3 regions of the Desulfosporosinus paludis genome follow, and region 1 is predicted to be linked to each of the others. Evidence: riboswitches for the same ligand, from Rfam matches in the RefSeq annotation. Region 1 holds a riboswitch; each other region holds the start of a gene.
The links. A riboswitch is a leader RNA that binds a small molecule or an ion and turns the genes downstream of it on or off. The one in region 1 is predicted to bind cyclic di-AMP.
Positions count from the first base shown of each region.

Region 2: it holds a riboswitch for cyclic di-AMP, as region 1 does, so the genes downstream of both, VZF35_RS22650 (C40 family peptidase) here and VZF35_RS04090 (NlpC/P60 family protein) in region 1, are expected to answer to the same signal.
Region 3: it holds a riboswitch for cyclic di-AMP, as region 1 does, so the genes downstream of both, VZF35_RS25740 (C40 family peptidase) here and VZF35_RS04090 (NlpC/P60 family protein) in region 1, are expected to answer to the same signal.

Region 1 is NZ_CP144211.1:776,190-779,468, reverse strand. Features, by position in the region: gene VZF35_RS04095 (hypothetical protein) at 1-318, shown strand, start outside; gene VZF35_RS04090 (NlpC/P60 family protein) at 409-1,800, opposite strand; cyclic di-AMP (ydaO/yuaA leader) riboswitch at 1,892-2,028, opposite strand; gene VZF35_RS04085 (DUF2179 domain-containing protein) at 2,232-2,723, shown strand; partial or broken gene VZF35_RS04080 (class I SAM-dependent methyltransferase) at 3,021-3,279, shown strand, end outside.
Region 2 is NZ_CP144211.1:4,555,940-4,559,218, forward strand. Features, by position in the region: gene VZF35_RS22645 (PFL family protein) at 1-310, shown strand, start outside; cyclic di-AMP (ydaO/yuaA leader) riboswitch at 1,180-1,312, shown strand; gene VZF35_RS22650 (C40 family peptidase) at 1,320-2,006, shown strand; gene uvrC (excinuclease ABC subunit UvrC) at 2,296-3,279, opposite strand, start outside.
Region 3 is NZ_CP144211.1:5,202,298-5,205,576, forward strand. Features, by position in the region: gene VZF35_RS25725 (C40 family peptidase) at 1-397, opposite strand, end outside; gene VZF35_RS25730 (hypothetical protein) at 594-767, shown strand; gene VZF35_RS25735 (hypothetical protein) at 975-1,199, shown strand; gene VZF35_RS25740 (C40 family peptidase) at 1,225-1,950, opposite strand; cyclic di-AMP (ydaO/yuaA leader) riboswitch at 1,954-2,090, opposite strand; gene VZF35_RS25745 (VanW family protein) at 2,332-3,231, shown strand.

The sequences.
Region 1 (3,279 bases):
CCCGGGTTTAATTTGAAGATCACGGATAAGAATACCGGGTATACAGCTACAATTGATCTTCATAAGGGATCTGTCGATTATGAAAGACTTGGTATTTACAATGAAAAAGGTGAGTTATTGCAAGATCCTATGGTACTCGTAGATGGATTCAGCGTTCTGAAACCGGAAGTAAACGGGGATGGGATATGCGAACTGCGTGGAATTCAGAGGATTTCAGTCGGCGCACATGCCAATTCGGTAGCTAATGCTGAATCAGTTTGGAAAGTGTCTAACGGCCAACTTAAATTATTGAGCGAGAATATCGAGGCCCTGAATTAAGATTAAACGAGGAAAAATAGTTTATTTTAAAGATAAAAGAAAAGAGTAATGGCATACGCCATTACTCTTTGAAGTGTCGTTATTACAGAATTAATACCTGCGTGCTCCGAGATAGCGGGAAGAATAAAAACTATCACTAAGGCTAGATACTTCAACTCCACTACTGGGATTACTGGCTTGTACAAATCGACCTCCGCCGATATAGATACCCACATGAGATGCACCCTTGGAATAGGTTGTAAAAAATACTAGATCACCTGGACGCAGATCATTTTGATTGACTGGAGTTCCGGAAGCGAATTGCGCATAAGAGGTGCGTGGAAGAGATATACCTGAACTCGCATAAACATATTTAGTAAAACCAGAGCAGTCAAAGCCACTGCGAGATGTTCCGCCAAAAACATAGCGCGATCCTTGTAAACTTAAGGCGCGATCTACGATACTTGAAGAACCATCACCTCCACGAGAAATTGCAAAAGCAACATTAATGGGCTGACTGCCAGAGCCTTTAGCGACTACTTGATTGACAGGAGATTGTGTGACCTTCTCGTCTAATACTTGCTTCGTTACATCGATTCCATTTTTTTGGATATAGGAATATGTAACTAATTTTGAACCATTACTCCCCGTGGTAAGGATTTTCGTTTTGCCGTATCCTAAACTGTTATCAGTTTTTGTAACGACATCGAAGGGAATTGTTTCTGAGCCTGAATAAGTTCCCTTACTTACAACAGTAAGATAGGGCGTAGAATCAACAAGCTTTACGATCTGGCCAGGCTTTAACTTCGTGTCTTTAGTTGTCCCTGGATTTCCCGCTAATACTTCATCAGTCAACATATCGTTCTTGCGAGCGATAAGCCACCAGGAATCATTGGGTAATACGGTGTAATCCTTGGTTGTTATTTTGCCATCCATTAAAACTTTGTAAGCTTGATCAACAGTTACCATTTGATCGGGTTGGGCTTCAGCTTTTTCGATGCTAATTTTTTCATCAAAATTTACGGAAGCGACTTTATTTTCATCACTAGGCTTAACGTAATAATCTTGATATTCTTTTAGAACTTTATCGGCATCTTCTTTGTTTGGCAATACCGCTATAACAGCACCGTCTGCCTCTAACTTATAACCGTCAAGATAATACTTTAAGTTATCCTCTAATACCTTTTCGTTCAAAGCGGATTCAAGATAGACCGTTGGTTTAACTCTGACATTATCATAAGTGATGATGTCATGCGTTTTAGCAACAAGCCCAAATGACTGGCCTTGTTGTTTCAAAATCGATTCGACAAGGCTTTGACCTGTGTCAGCATTTCGGACCAAACCAATTTGTTGACCGTTGATCATGATTGCAGCAGCAGAGGTCGTTGTCGTAAGATAAAAGGTGAGCCCGCCAGATAAAAGAATTGTAACAGATAACGTGACGATTACTTTCGGCGATTTCCAGGATATCCCTTGTAAATGATTGCGGGAAATTTGAAACATAAGCTTCTTTTTCTGAGTCCAATTGAAATGTTTGATTCGGCTAAGTACCAAACCTTTGAATCGTAACAGAACCGGAAACAATTGCATGTTTTTCACCTTTCTCAGCAGCTTACGAGGTTAGTTGACGGATTCGGGCAAGAAGGTGTAAGCCCTTCGCGTATTATACGCGTTTCACCCCATAATAAATCCCCCGTTCCGGATAGAATCCAGATTAAGCTCTCTTTTTCCTTTCGTCGACATATCATTAAGAAGTATTCGACAGGATATGCAAATGTCCTTTAATTTTTTTTTTGTAATACTTGGCAATTTACTTGGAGTTAATTGTAATAGGGTAATAAAAAATATAGCTGATAAATATACTTAAATTCTATGATTAGATGATAGAATGTTCTCTGACGCTTGAGCGAAAAAATTATAAGGTGGCGAATTCGTTGATCATTTTGGGAATTTTAATTTTTTTTGCAAGAATCATTGATGTTTCTTTAGATACTCTTCGGGTTAAATCAATCATCAGGGGAAAAAAGTTAGTCGTTTCAATGATCGCCTTTGTAGAAATTATTGTGTATACCCTGGGGGCTTCTCAAGCCTTTAAGTATGTCAATCAGCCGACGGTTCTCCTCTTTTATGCCTGTGGATACGCAGCGGGCAACTATGTTGGTATGCTCATTGATGACAAGCTTTCCAGAGACAGCGTTTTAGCTTTAGTTGTCACTGAGCATGATGAGTGGAGCCTGGCGGATACGTTAAGGGAATGTGGGTTCGGAGTCACTACAGCGAAAGGATATGGCTTAAACGGTGCAGAAAAAGCCCAGTTGAAAATCGTGCTTAAGAAAAAAAGGTTTACAGAATTAACGAAGCTCATCCGCGAATCCGATCCATCTGCTTATGTCGTGACAATGGATGTCACAGATATTAAACGATAGAAAACAAATAAAGAAAACTTGGCTGGTGTCCGAAGACATTGTCTTCGCACTTGATAGCCTTGGCGCAGGCAGTGCCTAGTTATGCGCAGGCCATGGATGGCCGAGTGTCCCTGAAGCCAAGGATGGTGAGAAGGGACCTGTAGAAAGTATTTAACGAAGTTATACTCTGACTAGTATAAAAAAGTGCTGCCCGATCGAAAAAAGTTTTATTCGGTTTTTCATAAAATTTACAATACAAGAATAAAATGGTGATCTTCGGCGCACCTTAATGACTATTAGTTTTTAGGGGGGATAACTATGAACTTAGACAAGGTATTTTACCGGAATTTTATGAAAAATCTATTTGCAGACCCCTTTGAAGTTAAGTTTTGGGATGGAGAAGTTGTAAATTATGGAGGAAAGGAGGCAAAGTTCCGAATTGATTTTAACGAACCAATTGCTAAAACTGAAATGTTTGGTGATCTGTCATTAGCTCTTGGTGAAGGATATATGCAAAAGAAAATTGATATTGAAGGAAGCGTTCAGGAAGTCATTGAGTCTCTCTATAATAAACAGG
Region 2 (3,279 bases), 1.6 Mb from region 1:
GACCTTAGATAAACTTGAAGCAATGACATGTGTCTGTTCAGTTGGTTTAGATATGATTGCTCTGCCAGGGGACGTGAGTGCAGAAACCATCTCAGCGATCATTGCAGATGAAGCTGCCATCGGCATGATCAATAAAAAGACAACCGCAGTGCGAATTATCCCGGCTATCGGCAAAAAGGCTGGGGAGCGTGTAGAATTCGGAGGGTTACTGGGCGGAGCTCCAGTCATGGATGTTCACCCCTTTTCATCCAGGATGTTTGTCCGGCGTGGAGGTCGAATTCCTGCTCCAATTACAAGTTTATCAAATTAAATAGCCTTAAGATTACAAAATGGTTAATTTAAGGATTTTAAAGTAAAATAATTAGATTTTAAGGCCAAAAAAACCGTTATTAATGGTTATACTCAATTACTCTAGCGTATAGATAGCCAAAAGGATTTTTACAAACTCATAGTAATCGGGTACAATAAGCAATGTAATTTCATTATTAATTTTCCTTTAGGTTATGGAGCGTTATTCTAGTGCACGATTGGCAATCGAAGGCGGGCCTAATAATCCGCCGAGGGCATACCGATGAAGTTCCTGGTGGTGGCTTTCGACGCCCAGTCAAGGGTTGCTGCTGGGAGTTAAGGATGAGGGGGATCCGCAATGGCATGCGGGCGTGACCCTTTTCCGTGGAGGCCTAAGTGCGTGGCTGCAACAGCTACGGCTTAGGGTAGAACCTGCATTAGGAAGGAACTTAGTGCAGCGTAGCCTGCCTTGAGGTGGAAAAGTTGGGAAGGCTAAAAAAGGTCTGGATTGTGTTGGCCGATACTTTTCAGACTGCCGGAAATGCTTTTCTGCAAAAGAGGCTAGATTGTCTAGGAGTGTTAAGGAAACTTCTAGAACGTCAACTAATGGGGATTGAAGTGGGGACTAAGTGGTGATCAAGTTCTGGTGATGGTGACATTCCAGGCTGAGGAAAAGGAGAAATCGCCTGACGGGAAACCGAAGGAACTCAGTGGGAAAACCTACTTGACCTAAGCCTCAATATTGACTCTTTAGCTTCCTAAGGCCTAATGGAAAGCACGCCTCTCAAATTTGAGAGGCGTTTGTTTTTAAAAAAAATTTTCAAGGGAGATATTTCCATGGTTTTTTGCAGGATTTTTAAGACATGATGGCGAATAGACTCTATATATATAATATATAACTAGCTGAATCCTAACTTGTTAGGAACGGGGGATTCTTTTGGGGTGAATCACGAACTTTCGTGTAGGGCTTACACCTTGGCCCGAATCCGTCAACTAACCTCGTAAGCTAATGAAAGGTGGATTTCTTCTTGCTGATTGCCTCATCTACACGGATGTGGTTGGGAAGTGGAGTCTTGGCGGGTTTGATTTTAGCGAGCAGCCTTCCAGCTTTCGCTACAACCCAAATTGCTTCAGCCAGCCCAAGATCCGTGGCTTCGATTCTCGTAAAAACGAGATCCTATCCTAAAGCTGTCCGCACACAATTACAGTGGAAACCGAGTTCCTTATCTTCTCTGGAGGAGATAGATTCAACACCTGCAACATCACTTGCGAAATCTCAACCAACAGCCCAGGCAGTCGCCAATAGCCCTAGACCCATTCAAGTCGCAGCCACGTCCTCAAAACAAATCTCACGATCGGATAGTTCAGTATTAGTTGATCACGCTTTAAGCCTGCAGGGTGTTCCCTATCAGTTTGGAGGAACAAACCGAAGTGGTTTTGATTGTTCGGGGTTTACGCAATATGTTTATATGGGATCTAATACTTCTCTGCCAAGGACTGCCTCAGAACAATTCAACGTTGGATCATCTGTCAGCCGTGGTCAGCTGCAACCGGGTGACTTAGTGTTTTTTTCCACGTATGCTCAAGGGGCCTCCCACGTGGGTATTTATATTGGCGGCGGACGCTTTGTTCATGCTTCGAATACAGGTGTTCGTATTACGAGCCTGAGTGATAGTTATTACTCGGCTCGTTATCTAGGGGCTCGCCGAGTCAATTAGAGTTTAATATCTTATTGGCTTTGGTTACAACAAAACGGAAGCGTCTTTCTTTCACTTTCACAGTGAAAGAAAGACGCTTCCGTTTTGTTTGTTGTAGCCGCTTCGAATTTTGGAAAGTTTTCTTTCTCTTAACAACGTGGCAGCCAAGGAATGGGCCTGTACTGAATACATTCTCCGCTTGGCTTTGTAGAGAAAGGCCTTGAATTATGAATATACGAATCCGTCATTACACATTGCTGGGTACGTTTGTAATAACATTTCCGGCATAGTTCCACTCTGTAATTTAAAATCATGGGATAGACCTCTCCTCTTGCGCTGAAATTTGGGAAGGCGACGGGTGAAAATGTTCGAAGATAGCCAGAGCACTACTTTGGGGGAGTCCTGTTGACTGAAGTTCCTCCACGGAAGCCTGTCGGATATCGTCAAGCGAAGAATAATGCTGTAATAGATGCTGCTTACGTTTAGGACCAATTCCAGTGATACCGTCCAACGCAGACAGTGTCATATTTTTAGTACGTTGTTGACGGTGAAAGGTGATGGCGAAACGGTGAACTTCGTTTTGAATTCTGCCTAACAACAAGAACGTTGGATGATTTCTCGGCAGAGGAAGGGAATTACCCGTACTATCCATAAGCTCATTGGTCTGATGGTGGTCATTTTTAACCATTCCGGCTACGGGAATTGCTAGGCCAAGCTCGTTTAATTCTTTCAAGGCTGCATGTATTTGCCCTTTGCCGCCGTCAACTAGGATCAGGTTGGGCAGAGGGCCGTCTTCTGAAGCAAGGCGGGCATATCTGCGCCTAATAACTTGCCCCATGGAAGCAGTATCATCGGAAGTCTCCATCGGTTGAATTTTATACTTACGGTATCCGTTGCGCTGAGGCTTACCCTCAATGAACTGAACCATACCGGCCACAGAATGAGTACCGGCGGTATTCGAAATATCAAAAGCCTCGATTCGACGAGGAACAGGGATTTTCAAAAGATCTCCAAGTGTCGTAAGAGCTTGGAGATTCTCCGATTGTTGGCGTACTTCAAGAGTAATCTGCTCATGGAGTGTGGTTTGGGCATTGGACATAGCCATAAGGACTAAATCCCTCTTTTTGCCTTTCTGAGGAATTGAGATTGGGAAAAGACTAGTTAAAGCCTGGGCTTCTAAAGGTGGAACTAAGATCTCCTGTGGCCAAACTTTTCGTTCCAGATAGAATTGAGCTATAAAAGAAATAAAAGCTTCTTCTGGATCTTCAAAGTAAGGGAAAACAAAATTATCCCG
Region 3 (3,279 bases), 1.0 Mb from region 1:
CAAATCCGGTGATTGGCGATTCGCCACCCCATTGGTAAGAGATACCAATGTATTTTTTAGCAGTGTCAATAATGGCGTTCGCTTTTACAGCATGTAGTTTCTCTGCATAAGCATCACTTAAAACGTTGGTTGTGTTTGTTCCGACGATGCCGTCCGCTTTTAAAGAGTTCGCTGATTGAAAAGCCACAACTCCTGCTTCGGTTTTAACTCCGAAAATACCATCCGTTGTACCAACATTATACCCAAGGTAATTCAGCTCGGTTTGCAATTGTACGACATTGGAACCCGTTGAACCGATTTTTAATACGTTATACACCTGGGATGCTTGGGCTGTCTGAACTAATCCAAGTACGAAAAAGGTCGCCAAAACAAATAAGATACCCACTCTCTTTGTCATAGAACAACTCCTTTGTAATTAATAAAGAAGAACCATTTTATGTGCTGAATTTAATTATACAAAAGAGAAGCAAATAAACTATGTGGAAATCATCTAAAAATTGTTTAAAAACTATTAAAAAATCTTTAAGGCGAATAATTATAGATCTTACTGATTATGCATTATTTCGGGCGTACTGATAATAGCGGTTGTACTTGTGGGTGGAAATATAGTCTATAATACCCGAAATGCCAAAGCATCTACCCCTAGTTATATCACAGGAACTGTAAGAATGGGTACCGTTGAAAAGTCCGTCAGCGCAACAGGAACAATCGAACCTATTAATCAATATAATCTGTCTTCGAACAGTGGGGGGAAATTACTGAGATGATGTTAAAGTTGGGGATCAAGTTAAATCCAGACAAGTTTTGGCAAAATTAGATTCAACTCAGGCTCAGCGGGAAGTGACCAAATCAAGCCCAATTAAAATTAAATCAACTCTACGCACCGCCTTCACAAGTTAATGTCTTGAATGCCCAAAGTGCAGTGCTTAAAGCCCAATCAAACGAGGCCAGCTCACTGAGCAATTTACAAACCCTTGAGAGTTATAGAAACTCGGCCACACTCAAGGCAGCAATTCAGAAACTCCAAGCGTGGTGTCAAACAGAAAACCATTATGCTTCAGTTTTTGATCGAAGCAGTTATCATAAGTATGCTGGACGGCATTATAGGCATTCTATTTGGAGCAGGAGGGTCTGAAACAATCACCCAGTACGTTGTTGCCACGACATTCAACGTGCTGGGTGATTTCCATTCCAGATAAATTTCCTTAGATGGGGCTGAGTTATTTAGGCGTACCTACGAGCACCAAGATAATGTTCGGTATAAAAGCTATTACTGAGGTTAGTGATCGTCACCCCAACACGGGGGTTATCGGCGTGAACAAAACGCCCTCCACCAATATAAATACCTACATGAGACGCTCCTTTAGAATAGGTCGAAAAGAATACTAAATCACCGGGCTGTAGCTCATTCTTGCTGATAGAAACCCCCGAAGCATATTGAGCATAGGAAGTGCGAGGAAGAGATACGCCAGATCCAGCGTAGATATACTGGGTAAATCCCGAGCAATCAAAACCTTTTCGAGATGTCCCCCCAAAAACGTAAGGTGTTCCCACTAAACTAACTGCATGATCAATGATATCAGAAGAATCATCGTTTCCGCGGGACACTTGTTCTTTGGGTTGGGTTTTAGCTGAAGCAGTTTGAGCTGTATGTACTGCTTGTGAACTACTGTTGGGAGAGTTTTTTACACTCTGTTCATTGTTTGTTTGAGATTGATTTGCTTCTTTTGTGGCTTCTATAACCTCAGGGTCGTTTATAGCCAGTTGGAGCTGGGGATGTAAGAATTGAGGATCGATAGTCGACTTAGAATAGTCAGTTAAAGCTGCTGGCATTGATAAAGTGTTTACGGGTAACGTTTGAGATGTTGATGGCACAAGTACATTACCTGCCAAAAGCATTCCGGAAAGAATAACTCCAGATAGGCGTGACAGGCTTGGGGACAAGTTCATTTTGTTTTCACCTTTCTTAGCTTACGAGGTTAGTTGACGGATTTGGGCAGGAAGGTATAAGCCCTACACGTTTTCACGTGATTCACCCCATAGGAAAATTCCCCCGCTCTAGTGTAACCTAGATTCAGCTTTATTTTTTATACATATTCATAAAGCTGAAATTCGACAATATGTGCGAATATCCTGCAAAATATTCTATGTAATATATGGAAAAAAACTGAATTTGAAGTAAATCGGCTTAGGCAAGCTCATAAAACATTACACAGCCAAAATGTAACATAACATACTAATTTTACGTTCTTTTTGCGCAATAATCTAAGACGCTATTGTAAAAAATATGAACTGAAAAGAGAAAAATTTTAATTACTGATACCGATCCCTTTGATCATTGATGTTTCAGAGAAAGATACAGAGGGAGTGAATAAAAGGTTGGAAAAATATCGTCATCGCAAGTTTTTTCTTGCAATAAGCCTGATTATTGCAGTTTCAGCCTCCTTTGAAACAACATTTGTCTCAAAATTAAGTTCTGCTTCCATTCCATCTATTCAGTACGGTATCAAGCAAACAGCCGATCAAAAATTGGTTAAACAAATTTCACTAACAAACATAACGGTTAATTCATCTCCAAAACAAGGACCCAAAGCTACAAAGACCTCAATTACTGCGAACGATATTATCGGTGAATTCAGCACAAAATTTAATGTTAAGGAAAAAAACCGTTCCATAAATTTAACCTTGGCGGCGAGAGCTCTCAATAACAAAGTAATATATCCTGGTAAGGTATTTTCTTTTAATAATATTGTAGGGGAACGAACTCTAAAAAACGGATATAAAGATGCCTATATCTTGAATAACAATCGATATATTCCTGCTCTTGGGGGAGGAATCTGCCAGGTTTCATCGACATTATATAATGCTGTACTATTGGCAGACTTACAGATTATCGAGCGTGTTCCTCATCAGGTGCCTATAATTTACGTCCCATTAGGACAAGATGCTACGGTGTATTATCCAAAAATAGATTTTAAGTTTAAGAATAATACCAGCAGCCCTATTTACATTCGTTCTAAAGTACAATCTGGCTTATTAACCCTTCAGATTTATGGTAAGAAAACAGGCAAAATAGTTCAAATAAAACCGCAAATTTTAAAAACTATTAGAGGTCGAGCAGGCTCGAAAGGGTACATTGTTAAAACGTGGAAGATTGTTAAGGACTCTCAAGGGAATGTGAATAAATCAATGCTTAGCCGTGATATCTATGCACCATTAAAGAAGAATTAATTATACAACAACCCCACAATAAGGCGAGTTGCTTCTGTAGAAAAGCAA